Regions from separate parts of the Leucobacter insecticola genome, predicted to be linked through region 2. Evidence: predicted binding sites of a transcription regulator. Region 2 holds the regulator's gene; the other holds the start of a gene.
The links. The regulator HspR, encoded in region 2, represses chaperone genes until heat shock. The targets are predictions, from matches to a motif close to AAGTTGAGTCNNNNNGACTCAACTT.

Region 1: G7067_RS06315 (Hsp20/alpha crystallin family protein) is a predicted target of HspR. The motif match lies at 5,939-5,963, and genes of this name have one in related genera.

What each region holds. Positions count from the first base shown of each region.
Region 1 is NZ_CP049934.1:1,374,834-1,386,990, forward strand. Features, by position in the region: gene G7067_RS06295 (iron chaperone) at 1-570, opposite strand, end outside; partial or broken gene G7067_RS15190 (Bax inhibitor-1/YccA family protein) at 699-1,531, opposite strand; gene G7067_RS06305 (asparaginase domain-containing protein) at 1,632-2,633, opposite strand; partial or broken gene G7067_RS06310 (ATP-dependent helicase) at 2,702-5,253, shown strand; gene G7067_RS06315 (Hsp20/alpha crystallin family protein) at 5,423-5,854, opposite strand; gene G7067_RS06320 (ATP-binding cassette domain-containing protein) at 6,449-8,275, opposite strand; gene G7067_RS06325 (FHA domain-containing protein) at 8,283-8,957, opposite strand; gene G7067_RS06330 (IS630 family transposase) at 9,047-10,099, opposite strand; gene arsB (ACR3 family arsenite efflux transporter) at 10,459-11,574, shown strand; gene G7067_RS06340 (metalloregulator ArsR/SmtB family transcription factor) at 11,571-12,157, shown strand, end outside.
Region 2 is NZ_CP049934.1:343,466-355,622, reverse strand. Features, by position in the region: partial or broken gene G7067_RS01610 (ATP-dependent DNA helicase) at 1-828, opposite strand, end outside; gene G7067_RS01605 (DUF981 domain-containing protein) at 1,075-1,800, opposite strand; gene G7067_RS01600 (TetR/AcrR family transcriptional regulator) at 1,921-2,541, shown strand; gene G7067_RS01595 (PucR family transcriptional regulator) at 2,562-3,974, shown strand; gene G7067_RS01590 (NAD(P)/FAD-dependent oxidoreductase) at 4,158-5,324, shown strand; gene G7067_RS14785 (hypothetical protein) at 5,321-5,563, shown strand; gene dnaK (molecular chaperone DnaK) at 5,824-7,677, shown strand; gene G7067_RS01580 (nucleotide exchange factor GrpE) at 7,790-8,293, shown strand; gene G7067_RS01575 (DnaJ C-terminal domain-containing protein) at 8,286-9,248, shown strand; gene G7067_RS01570 (heat shock protein transcriptional repressor HspR) at 9,270-9,695, shown strand; gene G7067_RS14780 (hypothetical protein) at 9,680-9,841, shown strand; gene G7067_RS01565 (class I SAM-dependent methyltransferase) at 9,838-10,821, shown strand; gene G7067_RS01560 (helix-turn-helix domain-containing protein) at 10,843-11,154, opposite strand; gene G7067_RS01555 (MFS transporter) at 11,289-12,157, shown strand, end outside.

The sequences.
Region 1 (12,157 bases), 1.0 Mb from region 2:
GAAGAACCCGGCGTTTGGGGTGTCAGCGGCCTGGATCAGTGCCGGCATCGTTCTCGGCGGGGCATCGGCGGAATGATCGGTGCGACCGGCAACGCGATTGGCGCGGGCATCGGCGTGGGCCTCGCGATCGGGGCGATCATCGGATTCGTGATGGGCATGCCCAAGGGGGATCCCGAGGCCGAGACTAAACTCGACTCTCAACCTGATCCCGAGTAACGAGCGCCTACCCGTCGATCTGTGCGACCCGGCGCTCGAGGAATTGGTCGAGCAGTTCCGTGGGAAGACGCTGCCCCGGCTTGAGGTGGATTGACCCTTGGTGCTGTCGAGTCCGGCCTCTGCGACGGCGTCAGCCAGTGTCCCCAGATTGCCGAAGGGATACACCCCAATGTGCTTCCGCGTGTTCATGACCGCGATGAGGCCTTTGCCCTTGTACATGAGGCACGGCATGGCATAGCTGAGGCCCTCTTCGGCCTCGGGCACGACCTCGCGTGCACGCGTGTAGATCTCAAGGATCCGCTCGCGCTCCGCCTCCGGGAGCGTGGCGAGGTAGTCGCTAACTTGAGTGCTCATAGCCCCATTGTCACATGCGCAACAACAGTTCAGCCGGTACTCACTCGTCAGCCGGTTAAAATCCCTTGATTTCAACCGGCTGAACGGTGAGCACCGGCTGAGGTGCTGTGACTGTTCAGCTAGTGCGCTTAGTCGCCGCGCAGGATCGCGAGGATCCGCAGGATCTCGACGTAGAGCCAGATCAGGGTGACCATGAGGCCGAAGGCCGCGGACCACGCCCACTTTTCGGGGACGCGGTTCTTCACGCCGTTCTGGATCAGCTCGAAGTCCATCACGAGCGAGTACGAAGCGAGCAGGATCGCAAGCGCACCGATTCCAAGTCCCAGCGGGATGCCGAAGATCGTCGCGCCACGCATGCCCCAGGGGTCGGAATTGAGCCCCGTCAGCATCATGACGAGGTTCACGAGGGAGAAGCCTGCGTAACTGATGATCGCGACCATGAAAATCTTGTTCATACGGGGCTGGTGCGTACCTTGCCGCTGCGGAAGAGCAGCAGTACGGCTGCAAACACCACCAGCGTGCCGATGACGGCCTGGGAGACGATCCCGGACCAGCGGGCCTCGAAGACGCCCGAGATGCCACCGAGGAATACTCCCTGGAAGACGGCGTAGGCCACGATCAACGGAACGCTCGGTTCCTTCTTGAACGCGTTGACGAGGCCCAGCACCAGGCCGATGATCGCTGCGGGGAGCGCGAGAATCGGCATAAACCAGCCGACGGCACCAAAGGCGAGGACGATGAGGAACAGCATCACCGTCTTCGAGATGGTGTTTTCGTACGTCATCGGCTTGTCTGATGGCACGATGACCGGCGGCTGCTGCGAGGCCTCTGGGGTTGCGGGAACGTCAACTCCGGGCCGCTGCATCTGAGCCGCGGGCTGATCGTAGATGCGGCGCAGCTCATCGGCGGTCAAGGTCTTACCGTTGAGAGCCGGGTTGTTGCTAAGAGCCGGGTTGCTCATGCGTCTGTTTCCTTTCCAGGCGTATGTGTTGTGTCAAGCCTAGCGGGGTGCAGCCGGGCAGCGGCTGTGGATTCAATGGGTTTCGGGGCCTAGCGGTCAGCTAGCGTCCGACGCACTCTCCCACGAGGTTTCGCGACACGAGAGACGCGAGCTCCTCGCCCGCGAAGCCCGCGTCAATGAGGTAGCTCAGCTTCGCGGTGGCTGCCTCGATCGTAAGGTCGCTGCCGTCGATGACCCCGGCCGCGGCGAGTTCGTGCCCGACGGCGTAGCGTTGAAGGTCGACGCCGCCGGTGTCGCACTGTGTGATTGCCACGACGGGGATCTCGGCGCAGATTTCACGGAGTGCTCCGAGCATTCCGGGCCGACTCATGGGGGCATTGCCGCTGCCGTAGCACTCCAGCACGAGACCATCGGGGGCGCCCGCGACCGCTCCACGAAGGTCGGCGGCGGTGACGGCAGGCACAAAGCGGAAGGAGATCACGCGCGCCGAATCCCGGGATTCCCGCACGGCTGGCATCGTCGGGAGCCCCAGCGGCTCGGCCGCGAGAGAAAGCTCCGCCCGAAACGCGCCGAGGGACACACTGCTGTGCTTCTCGGCGCGCACCGCGGGCAGGATCGATCCGCCGAACACGATCGAAACGGGGGATCCGGGAGCCGCCCGCACGGCTGTGCGCAGAGCGAGCGTCAAGTTTGCGATGACGTCGGATCCCGGGGCGCCGTGCGGGAGCTGACTGCCGGTGATGACCACGGGCACGCCAAGGTCTGCGAGCTCGAACGCGAGCCGCGCCGCTGTGAATGCGAGGGTGTCGGTGCCGTGGGTGATGACAACGCCGCGCGGGCGCTGCGTGCGGGCTCTCGCGCGCACCGCCCGGGCGATGCGCGGCGCGGTCGAAGCGTCAGCGTTTGAGCTGTCGATCGAGGGGAGGAGATGGTTGATCCGCCAGTCGATGCCGAGCGGCGTCGCGATGCCGCTGACCAGCTGTTCGAGTGCTTCGGGGAAGTCGGGATCCGGCGCGAGCCCTTTCTCCGTCTCACGCATGCCAATGGTGCCACCTGTCGCAAACACCAGTACGGTGGGGCGCGAAGTCGAAGATCCTGCCATCCTCCCATTCTCTCTGAAGGAGCAGCTGGGACGCGAATGTCAGACGTGCAACCTAGACTGGTGACACGATGAGTGACTTTGAACTTCTTGACCCGTCTGGGCTTCCCTACAGTCAGGCCCCGGAGGAGGCCGACGTGGATCCGCTGCTTGACGGGCTGAATCCCGCGCAGGCGCGTGCGGTCGTCGCTCGGGGTCCAGCGCTGCTTATTGTCGCTGGTGCAGGATCCGGCAAGACACGCGTGCTGACCCACCGGATCGCGCACCTGATTCGGAACCGCGAGGCATGGCCGAGTCAGATCCTCGCGATCACCTTCACCAATAAGGCCGCGTCTGAGATGAGGGAGCGCATCGATGGTCTCCTCGGCTCGGGTGCCGAGGGTATGTGGGTCTCCACCTTCCACTCGGCCTGCGTCAGGATCCTGCGCCGCGAGGCGGAGCGCTTTGGTTACGTCTCCGGGTTCACCATCTACGACTCCGCTGATTCGCGCGCGCTACTCAAGCGCATCATCAAGGAACTGGACGCGGACACCTACGGGTTCACACCCGCGAATTCGGGATCGAAGATCTCGCGTCTGAAGAACGAACTCACCGACGCCGACGGATACGCGGCGACGATGAACGCGAGCGACCCGCGTGACCGCCTCTTCGTTGAGATCTTCAAGATGTATGAGCAGGAACTGCGCCGCGCAAACGCGTTCGACTTCGATGACCTGATCGGGCAGACCGTACACCTCTTCCGCGCGCATCCCGAGGTGGCGGCCGTCTATCAGCGCCGCTTCCGGCACATCCTGGTCGACGAGTATCAGGACACGAACCACGCGCAGTATTCGCTGATTCGCGAGCTCACCCGCCCGGTTGAGCCAGAGGAAGTGGAGCGACTGGTGCCGCCCATCCGCGCGGCCGAACTCGACGGCTCGGGCAAGATCCCGGGTGCCAGCCTCACCGTTGTCGGTGATTCGGACCAGTCGATTTATGCGTTCCGCGGCGCGGACATTCGCAACATCGTGGAGTTCGAGCGAGACTTCCGTGGCGCAGAGGTCGTGAAGCTTGAACAGAACTACCGCTCGACCCAAAACATCCTGAGCGCGGCGAACGCGGTAATCGGCAACAACTTTGACCGCCAGGAGAAGAATCTCTGGACGGCGGAGGGGGACGGCGAGCGCATCGTCGGCTTCACCGGCTACTCGCAGCACGACGAGGCGCGATTTGTGGCCGAAGAGATCGAGGATCTGCACCGTGGCGGCCTCGCCTACGGTGACGTTGCCGTGTTTTACCGCACGAACTCGCAGACGCGTGCGCTTGAGGAATTGCTCATCCGTTCCGCGATTCCGTATCGGGTGCTCGGCGGCACCAAGTTCTATGAGCGAGCTGAGATCAAGGACGCGATGGCGTACCTTACGAGCATCGCGAACCCCTACGATCCGATCGCGTGGTCGCGCCTCTTGGGCGCCCCGAAGCGTGGCATCGGGCCGATGGCTGAGGCGCACCTCGCGAACTTTCAAGAGGAACACGGGCTCACCTTCCACGAGGCCATGCTGCGCGCGGGGGAGCTCTCCTTCGGTCCGAAAGTACTGAACGCCATTGTTAGCCTCGCGGAGATGCTGACGCGCGCCTCCGCGATGGCTGCGGGGAATCCGGAGTTGGAACAGGCACCCGCGCCAGTGGGGGATCTCCTGAAGCTCATTCTTGATGAAACCGAAATGATTGAGAAGCTGCGCCAGAAGCGCGATCCGCAAGATGATGCGCGCGCGGAGAACCTTGAAGAGCTCGTTGCTGTTGCGCGCGAGTTTGATGCGAAGCAGCCGGGGGCGGGGCTTCTCGCCTTCCTCACCGAGGTCAGCCTGGTCGCCGCGGCCGATGACCTCGACGATTCGAGCGGCACCGTGTCTCTGATGACGATGCACACCGCGAAGGGCCTCGAATTCAAGGCCGTGTTCATCACGGGCGTTGAAGAGGGGCTTTTGCCGCATCAGATGTCCGTTGACGAGGTGGGTGGTGTCAATGAAGAGCGGCGGCTCATGTATGTCGGCATTACGCGTGCGCGCGAGCGGCTGTATTTGACGCTCGCGAGCACTCGCGCCGTGTTTGGTGACGTCTCTGTGGCGATGCCGTCGCGGTTCCTGCAGGAGATCCCGAGGGGCTGATCGATTGGCGGCAGTCGCCGGGCGAGGTCACCGGGCGCGGCGGCACCGAGTCCCGCGCGCTCAACGCAAACCGGGGCAGCGGGGGTGCGGTGCGCACCCGGCGGCCCGTTGACTCGAATGTGACCTTCGGATCATCCGGTGGTTCCGGGGGCTACTCCAGCGGTTCTGCCGCGGTGAGTGAACCGGCCAGCGGCAACATGCAATCGGCGCTTGATAAGTGGCGGGAGCGCAAGAAGGCTGCCAAACAGGCGCAGGCCGCGGGAGGCGGATTCCCGAACACGATCATGGGTTCGGTGCGAGACAACGGTGACCTTGAACTGAACCCGGGGGATCGGATCCGTCACGACGAGTACGGTGAGGGTCGCGTGAGCGCGATCACGGGTGTCGGATCGAAGCGCATCGCTCACGCGGTGTTTGACGCGGTCGGCGAGCGTAAGCTTCTCGTGAAGCTTGCCCCGATCGAGAAGCTTGACTGAGGAGTCGCGCGACCGGGTGTCCGCCGTCGGGATTGTGTGAGGCGCGGTGCCCACGCGAGTTCTCTTCGGTGTTGCGGGAGGTGCGTGTGGCGTTCGGACTGGCTGTCCGAACCCCACACGCATTGGAGCTGAACTGCCCCTCAGTTGGGTGCCGCAGGGAAAGCTGTCTCTATGCGTCAGCGGTGATCTCGACGGGTGTCCGTCCTCCGTGGGAAACCTCGATGCGACGTGGCTTGGCTTCTTCTGCGACCGGAATTGTTAGCGTGAGGACGCCGTCGGTGTAGGCCGCATTGATTGACTCAAGGGCGAGTCCTCGGCCCACCGTCAGTTGACGGGCGTAGGTTCCGGTCGGGCGCTCCTTGGCGAGCCACTGAATGTCTTCGCCGTCGGGCAGCGCGCGCTCGGCACGGATCGTCAGCGTACGGTCTTCGACATTGACGTCGATCGAATCAGGGTTGACGCCAGGAACATCCAAGCTCAGTACGTAGTGGTCACCCGAGCGGTAGAGGTCCATCGGCATCTGGGCGCCAGCTCGCTCAGGGCTGAGCATTTGGCCCATCAGGTGGTCAAGTTCACGGAAAGGATCGTAGTTGCGTGCCATCTTTCTACTCCTTCGAGTATCTGGGGCCGACCATCACGGCCCGGTAATTCATTTTTAGCACTCTCGGGGGTAGAGTGCCAATGAAAGTTGAGTCGGGTTCGCTCAAGGCGAAGGGGGCGCTTGTTCTGTTTGCTTGGTGGGCGTGCTCTGGGGTGTCGCGGCGTTTGGCGACTATGCCCGGCGCTGCTGTTCGCGCGGGAGTGGTCTACGTGGGATCGGAAGCATGGGGTGGCGGATTCCAGGGGCTGTGCCGCCGATGGGCTCGGTCTGTGCCCAAAACTAGTGGTATGTCTCAGAAATAGCTTCCCAGTGATGCCACATCGCCCACGCATCACGCGACGTCGCGTGGCTTACGAACTTGCGTGGCGACAGGGTCAATGACCGCACCGCCCGAGAACTGGCGCATATCGACAATTTGGTGCATGGACGCTCAACCTGCGCCAGGTCGAGGCCGCACTGCGTGCAGGTTTCAACTGGCAGACCATCGCCGATCCCCACGCCTCATGATTCAACTCGTCGAAGTTGACCTCTCCCGGCCGCTTACGGCACGCAACTGACCAGAACCTTGCGCAATAAGTGATCCCGCGCTGTCAACTACCGTGATCGAGCGAAGACCCAGGTCGCGCAGCTCATCAGGGCCGCCATCACCGTCAGAATCGCAGCTGAAAATCCCCAACGCAGCAGACTCGGATTCCACGCGGGGTCAGGATCGACACCGGACCCTTGTAATGCCATCCGCTCAGACTCATCGGCGAGCTCGAGCAAATGATGCAGATCTATGCTGATCGCGCCCAGCGAAAATGACCAACGCGCCGGCATCCCACTCGCGACCCAGTTCAGCGCTGCGTTGTCAACAAGTGGAATCAGGCCCCCATTCAGGACCATCTGCAGCATCAACACGACGACCAGAACTGGCATCACCTGGTTCTGCGAAGTCACGAGGGAAGAAAGGAGGAGCCCGAGAAAGACGCCACCCCAGACCGTGGCGGTGACTGCAATACCCAGCTCAAGGTATGCACCTAGCCCGAGCACGCCGTCGCCGCTCGGGCCTTGTTTTACCGTCGTTGCAATCATGACAATGATCACCGCACCCGCGGCGCCCAACGCGCCAAAAACGAGAATCTTGGCTGCGAGATACGCCGAAGTGCTGAGACCCATCGCTCGCTCCCGGCGGTAGATGTGACGTTCCCCGATGAGCTCGCGAATGGTCATGGATATTCCCATGAAGATTGACCCGATAGTGAGGAGGGTGAGAATCATCTGCGGTTCTTGCGAGTACTTGGCTTGTGTCACCTGCGTGAGGCCAGAATTACCCGGCACGACGATTGGCAATAGCCCCACCACAAACGGAAGCGCGAGCAGAAACAGCGTGTACCCGCGATCAGCGAGCATCAGCGCCAGCTGTCGCTGCACCAGCGTAAAGAACTGTCGGACGCGGGGAATCTTTGTAGGCGCTTCGTGTGGCTTTGGTGGGCGTTCAGTGATTGGCTCGGTCGCAAGAAGGAACGCCTCCAGAGACTGTTGCCAGTGCCCAGCTGATTCGCGTGGATTGATCTTGAGCTGCTCAAAAATCTCGGACCAGTCTTCTGTGCCGAAATAGCGCCACGCTTCGGGTTCGTTCCCAATAAAGGCGATTTCACCGCCCGGGGCCAGCACAACTACTTGGTCGCAGATATCAAGGCACGCGACGGAGTGTGTCACAGCGAGAACGGTGCGTCCCCCGTCAGCGAGCGCACGAAACTGCTCCATCAGTCTCCTGTCGAGCGCTGGATCAAGCCCAGAAGTTGGCTCGTCGAGCACCAGGAACTTCGGCTCGGTAAGTAGCTCCAGTGCGATCGAGGCTCTTTTGCGTTGCCCGCCAGAAAGCCGAGCAACTCGAGTCCTTTGATGTGGTGCGAGATCAAGCTCCGCCAAGACTTGCTGCACTCGGGCCTCGCGTTGTCGCGCGTTCATCTCGGTGCTCAGTCGAAGTTTTGCGGCGTAGCGCAAAGCGCGCACGAGGGTGAGCTGGGAATGAATGACATCTTCCTGCGGCACCATCCCCAGCAGCGTCTTCACTTGGTCGTAATAACGATGAACGTTGATACCGGAGAGGGTGACTGTGCCGCGACTTGGCTCCATAAGCCCAGAGATTGTGCGAACGAAGGTCGATTTTCCTGCTCCAGAAGGCCCAACAACAGCCGTGAGCGTGCCGTTCCATGCGGATACCGAGACGCCATGCAGAAGTCTCTTTTTGTTCGCCACGGTCGCATCAACATCGCACACCCGTAAGCCATCTTCCTGAACGGGGAGTCGCGGTGGAGGCCCAATCGGGATCGATGGTGAGGCAGCCTTGGCGGGCCTGTCTAGGGCGATGGGGTGGGGGATATGGATGATGGGCGGCGGGCCGATTCGCCGCAGCACGGTTGCGAGGGGATCCACGGCGGTGTCAGGCTTCAAAGAACTGTATGGGGTGCCCTGCAAGTAGGAACCGATGTGGTAGGAGATACTCGATCCCGGGATGAGCAGGAAAGAAGTTCTCGCCAGAAGCAAGCAGGGTCCCGTTGCCAGAATGAAGGTCAGTGATCCGCCAGCCGTCGTGCGCCCGCACAAGGAGCGCATGAGAGGACGAAAGGTGTTTGGTGGGATCCTCAAGCTTCACCAGTTGCGCGCCGGGAGAGTTGAGATCCGCGGGCCTGCGCCCAATGACCACGCGCTCCGAGATGATATCGACGGTTGTTCCGTCGGGGAGTGCTAGTCGCGGTGGCTTCCTCGTTTCTCTGGATGACGGAACGCGAACGGCCTCCGAGGTATTCTTCTGTGTCGGCGGAGTTGTTTGTGGTGTCGTCGCTAACGCGGAGAGGTGCGTGACTTCGGCGTCGTATCTGACCGCGGCCGCGGGCAGCGGATCCCCGGACTTTAGGAGCCGCTCACGCTGCTGGAGATACTGCGCATATACGGCACGCCGAAGCGCATCGTCACCGTTCTCCCAGAGCCACTGGCGCAACGCCTCATCAATCTCTGGATGGACCGCGACCTCAACTCGTCGATGTGGCTGAGAGACCAGAATCTCGCGGAGCTGGATCGGTGTCAATGAAGCTTCGAGTCGGTCGGAAGCAAGCATGTCCTGTCCCCTTGTAGATCTAGCTGCAACTGCGGCTTTCCCCCTCATTCTATCTTTCTCGTCCCAAGTGATTGCATCGGCGATGTGCTCTAGTAGTGTGTCTCAGTTTTGTTTTGCTTGTTGAGGGCGACCCCGCCTCGCGCGACTTTCGCGAGGATTGAATCAGCGGTCGGGGTCCAGACGAACGGCTTCGGGTGTTCATTGTTATGGCGAATGTAGTCCTCGATTTTCTCGACAAGGTCCGGTGCTGAGCGAAACACTCCCCGGCGTAGCGTCCGTTCGCTCAGATCGCGAAACCAGCGCTCGATCAGGTTCAGCCACGATGACGACATGGGCGTGAAGTGGAAAAGGAATCGCGGATGCTTCTCGAGCCACTTCTGAACGTTCGCGTGCTTGTGAGTGGCATAGTTGTCAACAATCAGATGCACTTCGAGACCAGCTGGCACTTCCTTTTCGATGGTGTTCAAAAACGCCAGGAACTCGTCGTGTCGATGCTTCGGCACACACGAACCGATCACCTTTCCAGTAGCGACTTCGAGCGCTGCAAAGAGAGTGGTCGTGCCGTTGCGTTTGTAGTCGTGCGTACAGGTGCTGGCACGCCCCTTGGTGAGTGGCAGTGAGGGCTGTGGCCGATCCAACGCCTGGATCGAGGTCTTCTCGTCAACACACAGCACGATCGCGTTCTCGGGTGGGCTGAGATACAAGCCGCACACGTCGATGAGTTTCTCCTCAAATTTGGGGTCCGTGGATACCTTGAATGTTTTCACCAGGTGCGGTTTCAGTCCGCGAGCAGCCCAGATGCGTTGCATTTGAGTGGGAGACACCCCAACGCGTGCTGCCATCGATCGGACTGACCAGTGCGTCGCGTTCTCCGGCTTAGAATGCTCGGTCAGTTCAACGATTTCTTGGATCTTCTCGTCCGAGATCACGGGCTTGCGTCCGCGCCCCTGGCGGATGGTTTCGATTCCGTTCAGGCCGTCTTCAAGGAAACGGGACCGCCAGTCCCGTACCGTGTTCGTGTTTACTCCTACCTCGCGAGAGATGCGGGCATGAGAGGTGCCGTTAGCAGCTCGCAACAGCACGGTAGCGCGTTGTACCGCGCGATGAGAGCCAATCTTTGACTTTGCGACCCGTTCAAGAATGAGGCGCTGTTCAGGGGTGCGAAGGCTAGCGGGAGGCTGGTTTTCGAGACATGCTCCATTCTGTCAAAAATAGACACGTTATTTTGGAGATACGCCACTAGAAACGGGCTCATCGGCAGGTGTGCACCATAGGAAAACCGACTTCGGAAGCAGTCACCGACACCACCAGCATGCACCCCCAGGCCAGCGCGAATCAAGGGGGAGGTGTCGAACGGTTCCCAAGAACAATTCTCGGTCGTCACAGGCGACGGGCGTAGCCCGGGTGGACAGCTAGAAACGAGGAGTGTTCCCCAAACGCACGAACCCGCAACCCCCACCGTTCATTTGACCCTTGTATTGACAGCTGTCAACATAGACGCATGTCTAAACAAGTCTCCGTTGCAGCCGCCTCGGAACAAAAGAAGCCGACAGCGCCACCGCACCTCTCCACACTCGACAAGTGGCTGCCGCTGTGGATTGGCCTCGCGATGCTCGCGGGTATCGCCCTCGGGCGCTTCGTGCCTGCGCTTGCGGACGCCCTCGCACATCTAGAGATCGCGGGAGTCTCGGTGCCGATCGGTCTCGGCCTCCTCGTCATGATGTATCCGGTGCTCGCGAAGGTGCGCTACGACAGGATCGCTGCGGTCACGGGTGACAAGCGACTGCTGCTGTCCTCCCTGCTGCTGAACTGGATCATTGGCCCCGCCGTCATGTTTGCGCTCGCGTGGCTGCTGCTGCCCGATCTGCCCGAGTACCGCACCGGGCTGATCATCGTGGGGCTCGCGCGCTGCATCGCAATGGTCGTGATCTGGAACGATCTCGCCTGCGGCGACCGCGAGGCGACGGCGGTGCTCGTCGCGATCAACTCGGTGTTCCAGGTGTTCGCGTTCTCACTGCTGGGCTGGTTCTATCTGACGGTGCTGCCCGGCTGGTTAGGGCTCGATACGCAGGGTCTTGAAGTGTCGGTGTGGCAGATCGCCATGAACGTGCTGGTGTTCTTGGGGGTGCCACTCATCGCGGGGTTCGCATCGCGGTGGATCGGCGAGCGGCGGAAGGGCCGCGAATGGTACGAAGAGAAATTTGTGCCGCGGATCGGGCCGTGGGCGCTCTACGGACTCCTCTTCACGATCGTGCTGTTGTTCGCCCTTCAGGGTAACGCGATCACCCGCAGCCCGTGGGACGTCGCCCGCATCGCCCTGCCGCTGCTCGCCTACTTCGCACTGATGTGGTGTGCGGGCCTCGCCGCGGGGCGGGCGCTCGGGCTCGGGTATGCGCGATCCACCACGCTCGCCTTCACCGCCGCCGGCAACAATTTTGAGCTCGCCATCGCGGTCGCGATCGGCACCTTCGGTGCGGCCTCCGGTCAGGCGCTCGCTGGCGTCGTCGGTCCGCTGATCGAGGTGCCGGTGCTGGTGGGTCTCGTATACGTCTCGCTGTGGGCCGCAAGAGCGTGGTTCCACGTTGACCCCTACGCAGTTCAGGAGCAGAACGCATGACCACTCCAAGCCCACAGACCCCGCTTGCGGCTCGGGCCATTAGCCCAAAGATTGCGACATCGCTCGCCGACACCCTGAAGGCCCTCGCCGATCCGCTGCGCCTGCGGCTCGTCTCCGCGATCGCTGCCACTTCCAATGGCGATTGCTGTGTGTGTGACCTTACGGCTATCGCCGATGTCTCCCAGCCGACCGTGTCACACCATCTCAAGAAGCTGAAGGATGCCGAGCTGTTGACGTCTGAGCGTCGGGGTACCTGGGTGCACTACCAGATCGCGCCGGCGCGCCGGGCGGAGGTGATGGCGCTACTGAGCGCGGTGACCCCGCTCGAGGAAGCTGTAGACGCCGAGAATGAGACCGCGCGCGTCGAGGCGCTGCGCACCATGGATGCGCGGGTGACGCGCCTCGCCGAGCAACTCGCGGCAGAACTCAGTGATCTGCACCCCGATGTCATTATGACGATCGTGCGTGAGTCATATGCCGGCCTCGCGCGCACCGCGACGGTGACGCAGCATCTGATTCCGCTGACCGAGCGTTTCGCGCGGCAGCGCCTCGCTGATTTGGTGCGGGATCGCGCGGTTGCGCC
Region 2 (12,157 bases):
GCTTGAGCTCCAGGACTTCGTCCGCGGGTAGGTGTTTTCACGAAACTCCCCGTTGATTTCGGCGACCGCGCGCAGCGACGATCCGCGGATCTCGGCGAGGCGTTCGGCGTTGAGACGGTTGACGGTCGCGTTGGTGGTCGCGAGTGTGATGACATCGCGGGGCGCGGGCCTCGATCCCGCCGCATTGAGTTCGTTCGCCTGATCCTCAGCGACGACCCCGTGTCGCACGGCACCGAGGATCTGCTTGAAACGGTCGTCACTTTGGCGATGCACCTCGGTGAGTTCGATCGCTGCGAGCGGGGCGCTCTTCCAGACGTTTGCGTCGAAGAACCACAGTGAGCGGTAGGTGTCGTCGAAGTAGGCGCGTTCGTGTGGGTCGCGCGGCGGCACCGGGGGAAGCTGAAACGGGTCGCCAAACATGATGATTTGGGCACCGCCGAAGGGGTCGTGTTTCTTGCCTCGGGCCAGCCTGAGTGAGCGGTCGATGGCGTCCATGAGATCCGCAGAAACCATTGAGATCTCGTCGATCACGAGCGTGTCGATCGAGGCGAGCATCTTTTTCAGCTCCGCGGGCTGGTCCAGATCCTGATCCGCGATCACCCCGGTGGGTAGCCGCAGCAGCGAGTGGATCGTCTGCCCGCCCACGTTCAAGGCCGCTACGCCCGTGGGTGCACACACGGCGATGATCTTGCTCGTGTTCCAGGCGAGGTGGTTCAGGATCGTCGATTTGCCGGTGCCCGCGCGGCCGGTAACGAAAATGTGTTCGCGGGTGTGTTCGATGCGCTCGTAGACTGCGAGCTGCTCGGCGGAAAGTTCTGGACGGGCCACCTGACTAGGCTACTCTGCCGTGGCTCAGGCCGCGGTCTCGCCCGGTCACGAGCCTGCGTTTCTAGCACGCGGGTGCCCACGGGGGGACCAGTCCTCGGCGCCTCGTTTCAAGACTCTCGTCCAGATGGTTCCCGCTGTGCCCAGGCCCATCAGGGTGTCCCCGTCCGAGAGAAATAACGGCAACGTCGTCGACGGCGCAGAGCTGTTTCAATCGGAAGGGGCCATCCTCGGAAAGTGGCAGGGGCGCTACCCCATCGTGTTGACGATGAGGCCGATGTGGGTGAAGAAGTTGAGGGCTCCGAAGAGGAAGAATCCGAGACCGGAGAGCCCCCAGGCGACGCCCGTGACCCACTGCGTTGCGGTGAATGAGGTGCCGTGCGTCACATCGCGGAGCGCGAACGGGAACAGCAGTGCACCCAACCCCACCAGCGCGAAGAGCCCCGACATGAAAACGGCTTCGACCATCGGGTACTCAGCAAAGGCACCAGAGATGGGTTCCTCCGGCGGTGCCGCAAAGAGCTGGAAAATGATGCCCGCACAGGCAATAGCCACCAGGCACAGGCCGAGGCCGAAGACGAGCAGCGATGTGGGACGACTCACGCGGGCAAGATACGCGGCCGGATCGCCACTCTCGGTGACGGTGTTGCCACGTTTCCACAGGTAAAACGCAGCGACCAGGAGGAGGACACCAAACCCGAGACTGGGCTCACCAAAGATGATGTTGTCGAAGGGAAAGTACTTTGCGAACGGCCAGGTCAGGGTCATGTGTAGGCCGGTCGTGAACAGAATGATCCCGGGCGCCGCGAAGGCGAGTGACCAGGATTCAATGTGGATGTCTTTCTGTGTCATGAGCGCGCGCGCGAAGTAGACGAGCGTGATGAGCCCCGCGCCCGCCGCGAGGGACATGATGGTGTTATAGGTCGTCATTTGGGTCCAGTCGATCACGAGACCCCCGGTTTCAAATGGGCGCATGATTCAGTTCCTTTCCGGTTGTGCACCGTATATGTCGTCACCAGATCGCGACTATGCTCTCGTATAGTACCCCAAACTATACGGACGCATAGTAGGGGCGGCGTTGCATAGAGTGGTTGCATGGAACACAGCACGCCGCAGAAGTCTGAGCACCGGGATGAATCATCTGCTCGATCCCGGATGGTCCGTGCTGCGGCGCGACTCTTGATCGATAACGGCCCGTCAGCGATCACCCATCGACGTGTTGCAGAGGCCGCAGGAGTGCCTGTCGGATCAGCGAACTATTTCTTCCCGACGCGCAAGGGCTTGTACGCTTTCGCTGTTGAGGCAGCGGAGTCCCTGCGGCTCGAGGCGGCGCAGGGACTCGTGGCAGCGGTCCCGCCTGCGACCCGCACGCCCGCAGAGACGGCGCATCTCCTCATCCAGACCTGGTACGCGCCACATGTCGGCCGCGACGTGGTGCGTGCGCGCCTCGAACCGATGATCGATGCGCTGCACGAGCCTGAACTTCGTGACATCATGAGCAGATCGCGCCCGAAGCTGCTGCAAGTGCTCCGAGAACTCCTGGAGAAAAGCGGTTTTGGTGGAGTCACAGATGTGGATCTTGTCGCCCTCGTGCTCGACGGCTCGCTGCTGTACGAGCACGATCTGGACGAGACCACCGTTCTCGAGTCTGCCGAGGACTCTCTCAGCAGACTTCTCAGGCTTGTTGCCGGGGAGCCGCCGCGAGCGAGAGAGTGAGCCCGATGAAGAATTCATCCATGACCATCGGCGATCTGGTCGCCATTGACACGCTGCGTACGGACTACCTTGCGGGGGGTGCGGGCAGAGATCGTCGAGTGCTCTGGGCGCACAGTTGTGAGCTTGTGGAGCCGTGGCTCTGGGTTGGCCGTGACGAGCTCCTGATGACCGTCGGATTTTGCGTGCCGAAGGACGCCGCCGCGCAGGTCCAGTTTGTGCGAGAGCTTCACGCTGCCGGGGTCGCGGGCGCTACGATCGGTGGGCGAGATGACGCTTTAGTGCTCAGCCCCGACATGTGTGCGGAAGCGGATCGGCTCGGATTCCCGATTTTACGCACCGATCCGTCGGTGCCGTGGTCCGCGATATCGCAGCACGTTGCCGCAGCGGCGATGAGCAGCCAGACCTCCCACGTGCTGACGCTCGCGCGAGTGTATGAAATCGCTGCTGCGGCACGGTCTCCGCGGGGGGTGGTCGCAGAGTTGGCGAAAGTGCTGGGAGTGCAGCTCGCGATTATCGACCGCGAGACCGGGGTGCCACTGTTGGGAGGCTTTGCGTCTGCTGCGGAAGCGGGCGTTGGTGAACTGAGGATCCGGGCCCACCGATTTTCCGAGCGGCACCCCGCTGAGCTCGAGATCGGCGAGGCCGTTGGAGACGGTCTGAACTCGATGGTGTTGGTGCACCTGAAGCGTGTCGTCGAGGTTGAAGTCGACCGCATGCTGCTTGAGGCCGAGTCGCGGGCGATGGAGCGAGAGATGGCACTGAACCACTTGCTTGGCTCGGGCGATGGGCGCGGTGCCGAGTCTCTTCTGGGCGTCGACGCTGTTCGCCAGGGCTATCGTGTGCTCGCGTTGCAGGAAGCTGCGGTTGTCGGGGTCGCAAGGCTCACAGCGGTTCGTGGCAATAACGTGCTGCTGGGTCGCAGCAGCGAACACGGAGTCATGCTGGTGCCGGCGGCTGAGCTTGAAGACGTGCAGGATCTGTTGCGCGAGATGCGGGTCCGAGCGGGGGCTTCGCGAGCGAGCGAGGGCTGGGGCGACGCACGGGGTGCGGTGGCCGAGGCAGTGAGCGCGCTGGTTGATGCGCAGCAGGCGGGAGCGGACTGGGCAGAATTCTCGGCGGCGCAGGTATCGCTGCTGGCCCGGTCTGCGCGCGAAGCGCGGGAAATCGTCGAGGCGGTGCTGGGATCCCTCGCCGAACATACTCTCCGAGCGGCGACGCTGCGGACGACCCTGTTCTGTTACCTCCGAAACGACAGAAGCTGGGCCCGGAGCGCGGCCGAGCTTGGGGTGCACCGGCAGACGTTGGCTTATCGCCTGCGGCAGGCCGAATCAATGACGGGGCGAAGCGCCTCACGGAGCGAAGATATTTCTGCCCTGTGGATCGCGCTGCAGGCTTGGGAGTGGCTTGGTCAGGATCCTGATACCGCCAAGTGAGCCGGCTTGCGGAGCCAAGCGGTGCTGTAGGGTCACATGCTCGTTCGGTTTGCGACGTCAGGCTAAATATGGGCGTACTTTTGTGCTCCAGTACCATCTCGGTGCGCAGGCGACGGGCGTACTCTCAGATCTATGGCGCGGCTGAAGGCGGCGGCGCGGAATTCAATGCTGAGGAGACGAACAGTGGCTACTGGACCCCGGACAAGTGACAACTTCCTCAACGGCGAGGTGTCGTTTTGGGTGCATGCGGAGGGGCGCCCGACACAGCGTCCGGGGCTGCCCGGGAGCCTCGATGCCGACGTCGCGATTGTTGGTGCTGGTCTGACTGGCCTGTGGACCGCGTACTACCTTCAGGAAGCTCGGCCCGACCTCAACATCGTCATTATTGAGCGGGAATTCGCCGGGTTCGGCGCCTCGGGGCGCAATGGTGGCTGGATGAGCGCCAAGTCGCCCGGACAGTTTCGCCGCTACGCCCGGGCTGGTGGGCGGGACGCGGCGGTCGCCATGGAGCGTGAGATGATCGACGCCGTGCGGGAGGGCGTCTCGGTCGCGCAGGCAGAGGGATTCGGTGAGCATGTCGTGCAGGACGGCCTGATCCACGTTGCGACGAACAATGCGCAGTGGCACCGGCTGCAGGCTACGATTGCGGCGCTCGCCGACCACGGCTGGGCACCCGAAGATTACGAGGTTCTTTCGCCCGCGGCGCTTGATGCGCGCGTGCGAGTGGCGGATGTGCGGGGCGCGTACTGGAGCCCCCACTGTGCCCGAATCAATCCGGCTCAGTTTACGTTTGGGCTTGCTGCGGCGGTCGAGCGCCGCGGTGTCACGATATATGAGGGCACCACCGCCACCGCGATCTTGCCGCATCGAGTCGAGACGAACCGTGGCACGGTGCGTGCGAAGTACGTGGTCCAGGCGGTCGAGGGGTACACCCTCTCCCTTGAGGGGCAATCGCGCCGGTTCCTCCCGATGAACAGCAGCATGGTGGTGACCGAGCAGCTGAGTGATGCTCAGATGGCTGATATTTCCTGGCACGGTGCTGAGCTGATGGGTGACGTTGCGCACAACTTCGCCTACCTTCAGCGCACCGCGGACAATCGCATTGCGCTTGGAGGGCGGGGCGTGCCGTATAACTACGCCTCCAGTTTTGACCGCAGCGGGCGGACCGCCGACGCCGCGGTCGAACAGCTGGGTAACCGTCTGGTCGAGCTGTTTCCTGCGCTCGCCGGGGTGCGGCTTGAGCACAGTTGGTCAGGGGTGCTGGGGGTGCCGCGCGACTGGTGCGCCGGTGTGAACTATGACGCGGCGACAGGTATTGCTGACGCTGGGGGTATGTTGGGCACGGGGTGACCGGCACAAATCTCGCGGGACGTACGATTCGGGATCTGATCCTGGGCGAGCGCACGGACATTACTCGTCTGCCGTGGGTGGGACATCGCTCCCGCAACTGGGAATTCGAACCGCTGCGCTGGACCGCCGCGACGGCCCTCTATGCCGTGTATCGATTCGCCGATCGAGAAGAATACCGCACCGGCGCTGCGGCCACCCACGCCTCGGCGAAACTCGCGAACCTCATTAGCGGCCGCTAACAGTGTGTCCCAGAAACATGTATCCATTGCGGTGTAGCCGGTAGTGGCGCTCACTGCGCGAAGCGGGTTTCTGAGAGTTGAGTGGAAGTGACTCAAGTTTGTGTCCGAAAACTTGACGTGCGGCGGCGGCTGAGTAAACTTGAGTCCATCAAGCTCAAGCTTTGCCTGGGATACCCGCGTGGGTCCGAAGTGTGGCTCGAGCCGACAGGATTGTGCGCCGCGCACGCGGAGCACTTACGCAGCAAACTAAAGGAGAACACATGTCCCGTGCAGTAGGAATTGACCTCGGAACCACCAACTCCGCGGTCGCCGTGCTTGAGGGTGGCGAGCCCACCGTCATTGCAAACGCAGAAGGGTTCCGCACCACCCCGTCGATCGTCGCGTTCACCAAAGACGGCGAGGTGCTCGTCGGCGAGACCGCGAAGCGCCAGGCCGTCACTAACGTTGACCGCACCATCGCCTCCGTCAAGCGCCATGTCGGCACCGAGTGGAAGACCGACGACATCGATGGCAAGCGCTACACCGCGCAGGAGATCAGCGCGCGCACGCTCATGAAGCTGAAGCGTGATGCCGAAACCTTCCTCGGTGACAAGGTCACCGACGCCGTCATCACCGTGCCCGCGTATTTCAACGACGCCGAGCGCCAGGCAACTAAGGAGGCCGGTGAGATCGCGGGCCTCAACGTGCTCCGCATCATCAACGAGCCTACTGCCGCGGCACTTGCTTACGGCCTCGACAAGGGCAAAGAAGACGAGCTCATCCTCGTCTTCGACCTGGGTGGTGGCACCTTCGACGTGTCCCTGCTTGAGGTGGGCAAGGATGATGACTTCTCGACGATCCAGGTGCGCGCCACGTCCGGTGATAACCGCCTCGGCGGAGACGACTGGGATCAGCGCATCGTCGATTGGCTGATCACCCAGTTCAAGAACTCGACGGGTGTCGATGTCGCCAACGACAAGATTGCCCTGCAGCGCCTCAAGGAAGCCGCGGAGCAGGCGAAGAAGGAGCTCTCGAACTCGATGAGCACCCAGATTCAGCTGCCCTACCTGTCGCTCACCGAGAACGGCCCGGCGAACCTTGACGAGACGCTCTCCCGCGCCAAGTTCGAGGAGCTCACCAAGGATCTGCTCGAGCGCACTCGCAAGCCCTTCGATGATGTCATCAAGGAAGCCGGTGTGAAGGTCTCCGATATCGCCCACGTGGTGCTCGTCGGTGGCTCGACGCGTATGCCCGCCGTCTCCGAACTCGTGAAGAAGCTCACCGGCGGCAAGGAGCCCAACAAGTCCGTCAACCCTGACGAGGTTGTCGCCGTGGGTGCCGCGCTGCAGGCCGGCGTGCTGAAGGGCGAGCGCAAGGACGTGCTGCTCATCGACGTCACTCCGCTGTCGCTCGGTATCGAAACCAAGGGTGGCATCATGACGAAGCTGATCGAGCGCAACACCGCGATCCCGACCAAGCGCTCCGAGACCTTCACCACGGCCGAGGACAACCAGCCCTCGGTGGCGATCCAGGTGTTCCAGGGTGAGCGCGAATTCACGCGTGACAACAAGAACCTCGGTACCTTCGAGCTGACCGGTATTGCGCCGGCGCCGCGCGGGATCCCGCAGGTTGAGGTTACCTTCGATATCGACGCGAACGGCATCGTTCAGGTCTCCGCGAAGGACAAGGGCACCGGCAAAGAGCAGACCATTACCATCTCCGGTGGTTCGACGCTCTCGAAGGACGACATCGAGCGCATGGTGCGCGAGGCCGAAGAGCACGCTGCTGAAGACAAGAAGCGTCGCGAGGCCGCCGAGACTCGCAACAACGCGGAGCAGCTTGCCTACTCCATCGAGAAGCTCATCAGCGAGAATGAAGACAAGCTGCCCGAGGACGTCAAGACTGAGGTACAGGGTGACCTCGACGCACTGAAGCAGGCGCTTGCGGGCGATGATGACGACGCGGTGAAGACCGCCGCCGACAAGCTGGGCGAGAGCCAGGGCAAGCTCGGCGAAGCCATCTACGCTGCCGCGCAGGCCGAGGCACCAGCCGAGGGTGCGGAGGGCGAGAACCCGAGTGAAGACGACGATGTCGTGGACGCAGAGGTTGTAGAAGACGACGAGGATCGGAAGTAGACGTGTCGAACGAGGAACAGCGCACACCGGGGAGAACCCGAACGGTGACGAGGTTCCTGCTGCGGAGCCGGGGGCGGAAGCTCTCGGCTCCGAGCCGCAGGAGGGACTCACTGTGGACGACATTTTGGGTGCCGAGCAAAACGAAGACGCCATCGCTGCGGACGCTGCGGAGGCAGAATCCGGCGAGCCCGACGACCCGAAGGACTTCTACCTCGAAGATCTGCGTCGGGTGACGGCCGAGTATGCGAACTATCGCAAACGCACGGAATCCAACGCCGAGCTGGAAAAGCAGCGGACCACCGCTGCCGTGGTCGGCTCGCTCCTCACCGTGCTCGATGACCTGGACCGTGCTGAAAAGCACGGTGATCTCGAGGAGGGTTCGGCGTTTGCAACGATCGCTCAAAAGCTGCGCGGGACCGTAGAGCGTTTCGGGCTGGAAAGCTACGGGGAGGTGGGCGAGCCTTTCGATCCCCAGCTGCACGAGGCGATCGCGCAGGTCCCGGTTCCTGGAACCGAGCAGGAGACTGTATTAGATGTGATCGAGCGGGGGTACCGCCTCGGAGACGTAGAGTTGCGCCCCGCCAAAGTAGCGGTGGCGGTGGGGGCAGATGGCTAGTCAAGATTGGCTCGATAAGGACTTCTACCAGATTCTCGGCGTCTCGAAAGACGCCGACGAGGCTGAGCTGAAGAAGGTCTATCGAAAGCTGGCGCGCACCTATCACCCCGACTCGAACCCCGGGGACGCGAAAGCGGAGGCGCGGTTCAAGGAGATCAGCGAAGCGTATTCGGTGCTTTCCGACAGGGAGCAGCGGTCTGAGTACGACCAGATTCGTGCGATGGGCGCTGGAGGTGCGCGCTTCACTGCCGGCGGCGGTGGCGGGCAAGGCTTCGAAGACATCTTTGGCGGCATGTTCGGTGGCGCCGGCGGCCGCGGTCAGCAGTACAGCTATCGGCAGGGTGGCGGCCAGAGCTTTGAGGACATCTTTGGCATGTTCGGCGGTGCCGGTGCTCCCCGCGGCCCGCAGAAGGGCCGGGACATTCAGGCCTCTACCACGCTCGATTTCGAGACCGCAGTCACCGGAAAGACCGTGACACTGCAGGCTCAAAGCCGTTCCGTAAAGGTGAAGATCCCTGCCGGCGTTTCCGATGGTCAGAAGATCAAGGTGCGCGGCAAAGGCGATCCGAGCCCGAATGGTGGCCCGGCCGGAGACATCCTGCTGACGGTGAGCGTGCGCAAGCACCCGGTGTTTGAGCGGGATGGTCAGCATCTTCGTGTGAAGCTGCCCGTCACGTTTTCGGAGGCGACGCTCGGCGCAACGGTCGAGGTGCCGACGCTCGGCGGAGAGCCGGTGCGCCTGAAGGTGCCGCCGGGAACCCCGAGCGGCCGGATCCTGCGGGTCAAGGGACGCGGAGTGAAAACTTCTAAGGGCACGGGCGACTTACTCGCCGAGGTGCAGGTGGTTGTTCCTTCGCACCTTTCGGAAGAGGCTCGAGCCGCGCTTGAGGCCTTCCGCGAAGTTGAGCCGAAGGAGAATCCGCGTGAGGACCTTCTTGCGCGGGCACGCGGGTAACGAGCAGGGGAGGATGGCATCATGGCGACACAGGCAATGGACCGATACACGCCCGTATTTGCGATTGCGGCGGCCGCTGAACTCGCCGAGATGCACCCGCAGACGCTGCGGCAGTACGACCGCATAGGTCTCGTATCGCCGCAGCGTACCCGCGGCAACACTCGCCGTTACTCTCTGCACGATGTGGCGCAGCTCCGCGAGGTGGCCCGGCTTTCCGCCGAGGGGCTGAGTCTTGAGGGTATTCGGCGCGTGCTGCAGCTCGAGGATCAGGTGCGCGAACTTCAGGGCCGCGTGCGTGATCTCGAACGTGCGCTGTCGCAGGAGATGCTGAATCGCTCGGATCGCCGAGTATTCGCTGCGGGCTCGAGCGGTGGGGAGGTCGTGTCTGTGCGCCGCGGCACCCGTTTGCGACGCAACGCCGAGGTCGTGGTATGGAAGAAACCGTAGACCCGCTTGCGACACTCTTTGAGGGTTTATCCCGGGATCCCGATCTCGACGCTCCGGAACTCCAGGCCTACGATGCCGCCGATACACTGATCCTGCGCACGGCGGCCCCAGCACTTGGGGGCTTGGACCCGGCGAGTTGGTGGTGATCGGCGATCGTCACGGCGCACTCACACTGGGAGCCGCGGCCGTCGCCGGTGTTTCCGGGATCCGCACGCACCAGGATCCACTTCTCGGTGAGCGAGCTCTCGCGCGGAATTCCGAGCGTCTTGGGCTCCAGGATCGCTACGCCTCGCATGCCCTGGACGAGGATCTGCTGCGCGGCGCAAAGGTGGTGTTGTTGCAGCTACCGCGCGGCCTCGATGCGCTCGATGAGATCGCGGCGGCGATCGCCCGCTGGGCGGATCCCAGCGTCACGGTGTTCGCCGGCGGGCGAGTAAAACACATGACCCTCGCCATGAACGAGGTGCTTGCCCGGTCCTTTACCGAAGTGAGTGCAGGGCTTGGCTGGCGCAAAGCTCGGGTGCTGACGGCCGCCGGCCCCCGAGCGGTTGGCCCAAGCAGCTATCCTCGCTGGGGCGAGGATCCTGACCTTTCGTTCAGCCTCGCGGCGCACGGTGCCACCTTCGGCGGGCCGACGCTCGACCACGGCAGCCGGCTTCTGCTCGCAGGCCTCGGCGACGCGATGATGGGTGCTGAGCGGATTGTCGATCTGGGGTGCGGCAATGGGGTGCTCGCCGTTGCAGCGGCGCTCGCTTCCCCGCGCGCGCAGGTGATTGCGACGGATCAGTCGGCGGCCGCCGTCGCCGCGACGCTCGCGACGGCTGAAGCGGCAGGTGTCACAGGGCGCGTTGCCGTGCATCGTGCTGACGGTGCGGAGGCGATCCTGGATGGCTGGGCCGACTTGATCCTATTGAATCCGCCGTTCCATAGCGGCTCCACGGTGCACACCGGGGTCGCGCACCGCTTGATCCGCTCCTGCTCACGCGCGCTCGCGCCGGGCGGTGAGCTTCGCCTTGTGCTCAACTCGCACCTGGGCTATCGGCCGCTGGTAGAGCGCGTGATTGGTCCCGTGCAGCAGGTCGCGCGGGATCGCACCTTTACGGTGCTGTCGGCGATTCGGCGGTAGCCCTCGAGCGCGTACCGTCGGTCACGCGCGTGCTTGGTGAGACCCGTCCCGTCCCTTGATCAGATCACGCACAGTGAACTTGTGTTCACGGGCACCGTAGTCGTCAGGCGAGATGCCGGACAGGAACTGTCCAGGTTCTACCTCGAGGGCGGCCGCGATCCGGATGATGGTTTCGACCGCGGGGCTCGAGACGCCCCGTTCAATCCTGCCGATGCTGGTCGCGCCGATCTCCGCGAGTTCACCGAGGTCTTCGAGGGAAATTCCGAGCTGAAGCCTCACATCGCGAATACGCCGACCGATTTCGATGGCGGCAGCAGAGTGGGTTTTAGGCACCCAACAAGACTGGTAGAACGAAGCTTGAAACTCCAGATCGCAAGCTACCTGATCACAAACGCTCAAGTCACAAACGCCCTGATTCTGCAACGTGCGTGGCCAGCAGCTTGTGCCGGCGCTAGTGTTGAACCACCATGTCTCAAGAGAACTCCGGGTTGTTCCTGAAGTTGGCCCCAAGCATTTACGGGCCAACAATTCTCTTCACACTTGGTGAATTCGCAATCATGCCGCTGATCCCCGTGATCGCCGTCAACATGGGAGCCACGCTCGGGCTGTCTGGGTTCATCGCCTCCGCCGTGGTCGTCGGCCAGCTCGCCGGAAACCTACCCGCGAGCTGGGTGGTGTCGCGCGCCGGCGAACGCATCGCCATGCTCATTGCCTCTGGGGTAGCCCTGCTCGCGGCTCTCGGCATCGCGTACGCACCAAACCCGGCGATGCTCGGTGTCGCTGTCTTTGTTGCTGGCTTTTCCGCCGCAACTTTTGGGCTCGCGCGGCACTCGTTCATGACCACTCGGGTGCCCGTCAGATTCAGAGCGCGGGCGCTCTCGCTGATCGGTGGCTCGCACCGTATGGGTCGCTTTGGTGGCCCGTTTCTGGCTGCAGGGGTGATGGCTTTCACGGGAGAACCCGGCACTGCGGTCTGGGCGTTCGTCGCGTGCCTGGTGTTCACGGCGATCCTTGTCGGATTTGCGCCCGATCCTGAACGGCTCATTACGCCTCCGGTAACGGTGACGGACACCGGAACGATCACGGTGGCGCGCGGCGGGATCCTTGCAGCGATCAGGGAGGGGCGCGCCCCGCTGCTGCGTGTTGGTGGGTGCGCAGCGATCCTCTCGGGATTGCGTTCAGTGAAAGACGTGTTGCTGCCGCTCTGGGGAGTTTCGATCGGCATGGATGCGACCGGGATCGCGCTCGTCGTGGGATTATCTGGTGCAATTGACTTCGCGCTGTTCTACACGAGTGGACAGGTGATGGATCGCTACGGCAGGCTGTGGGCGGCGCT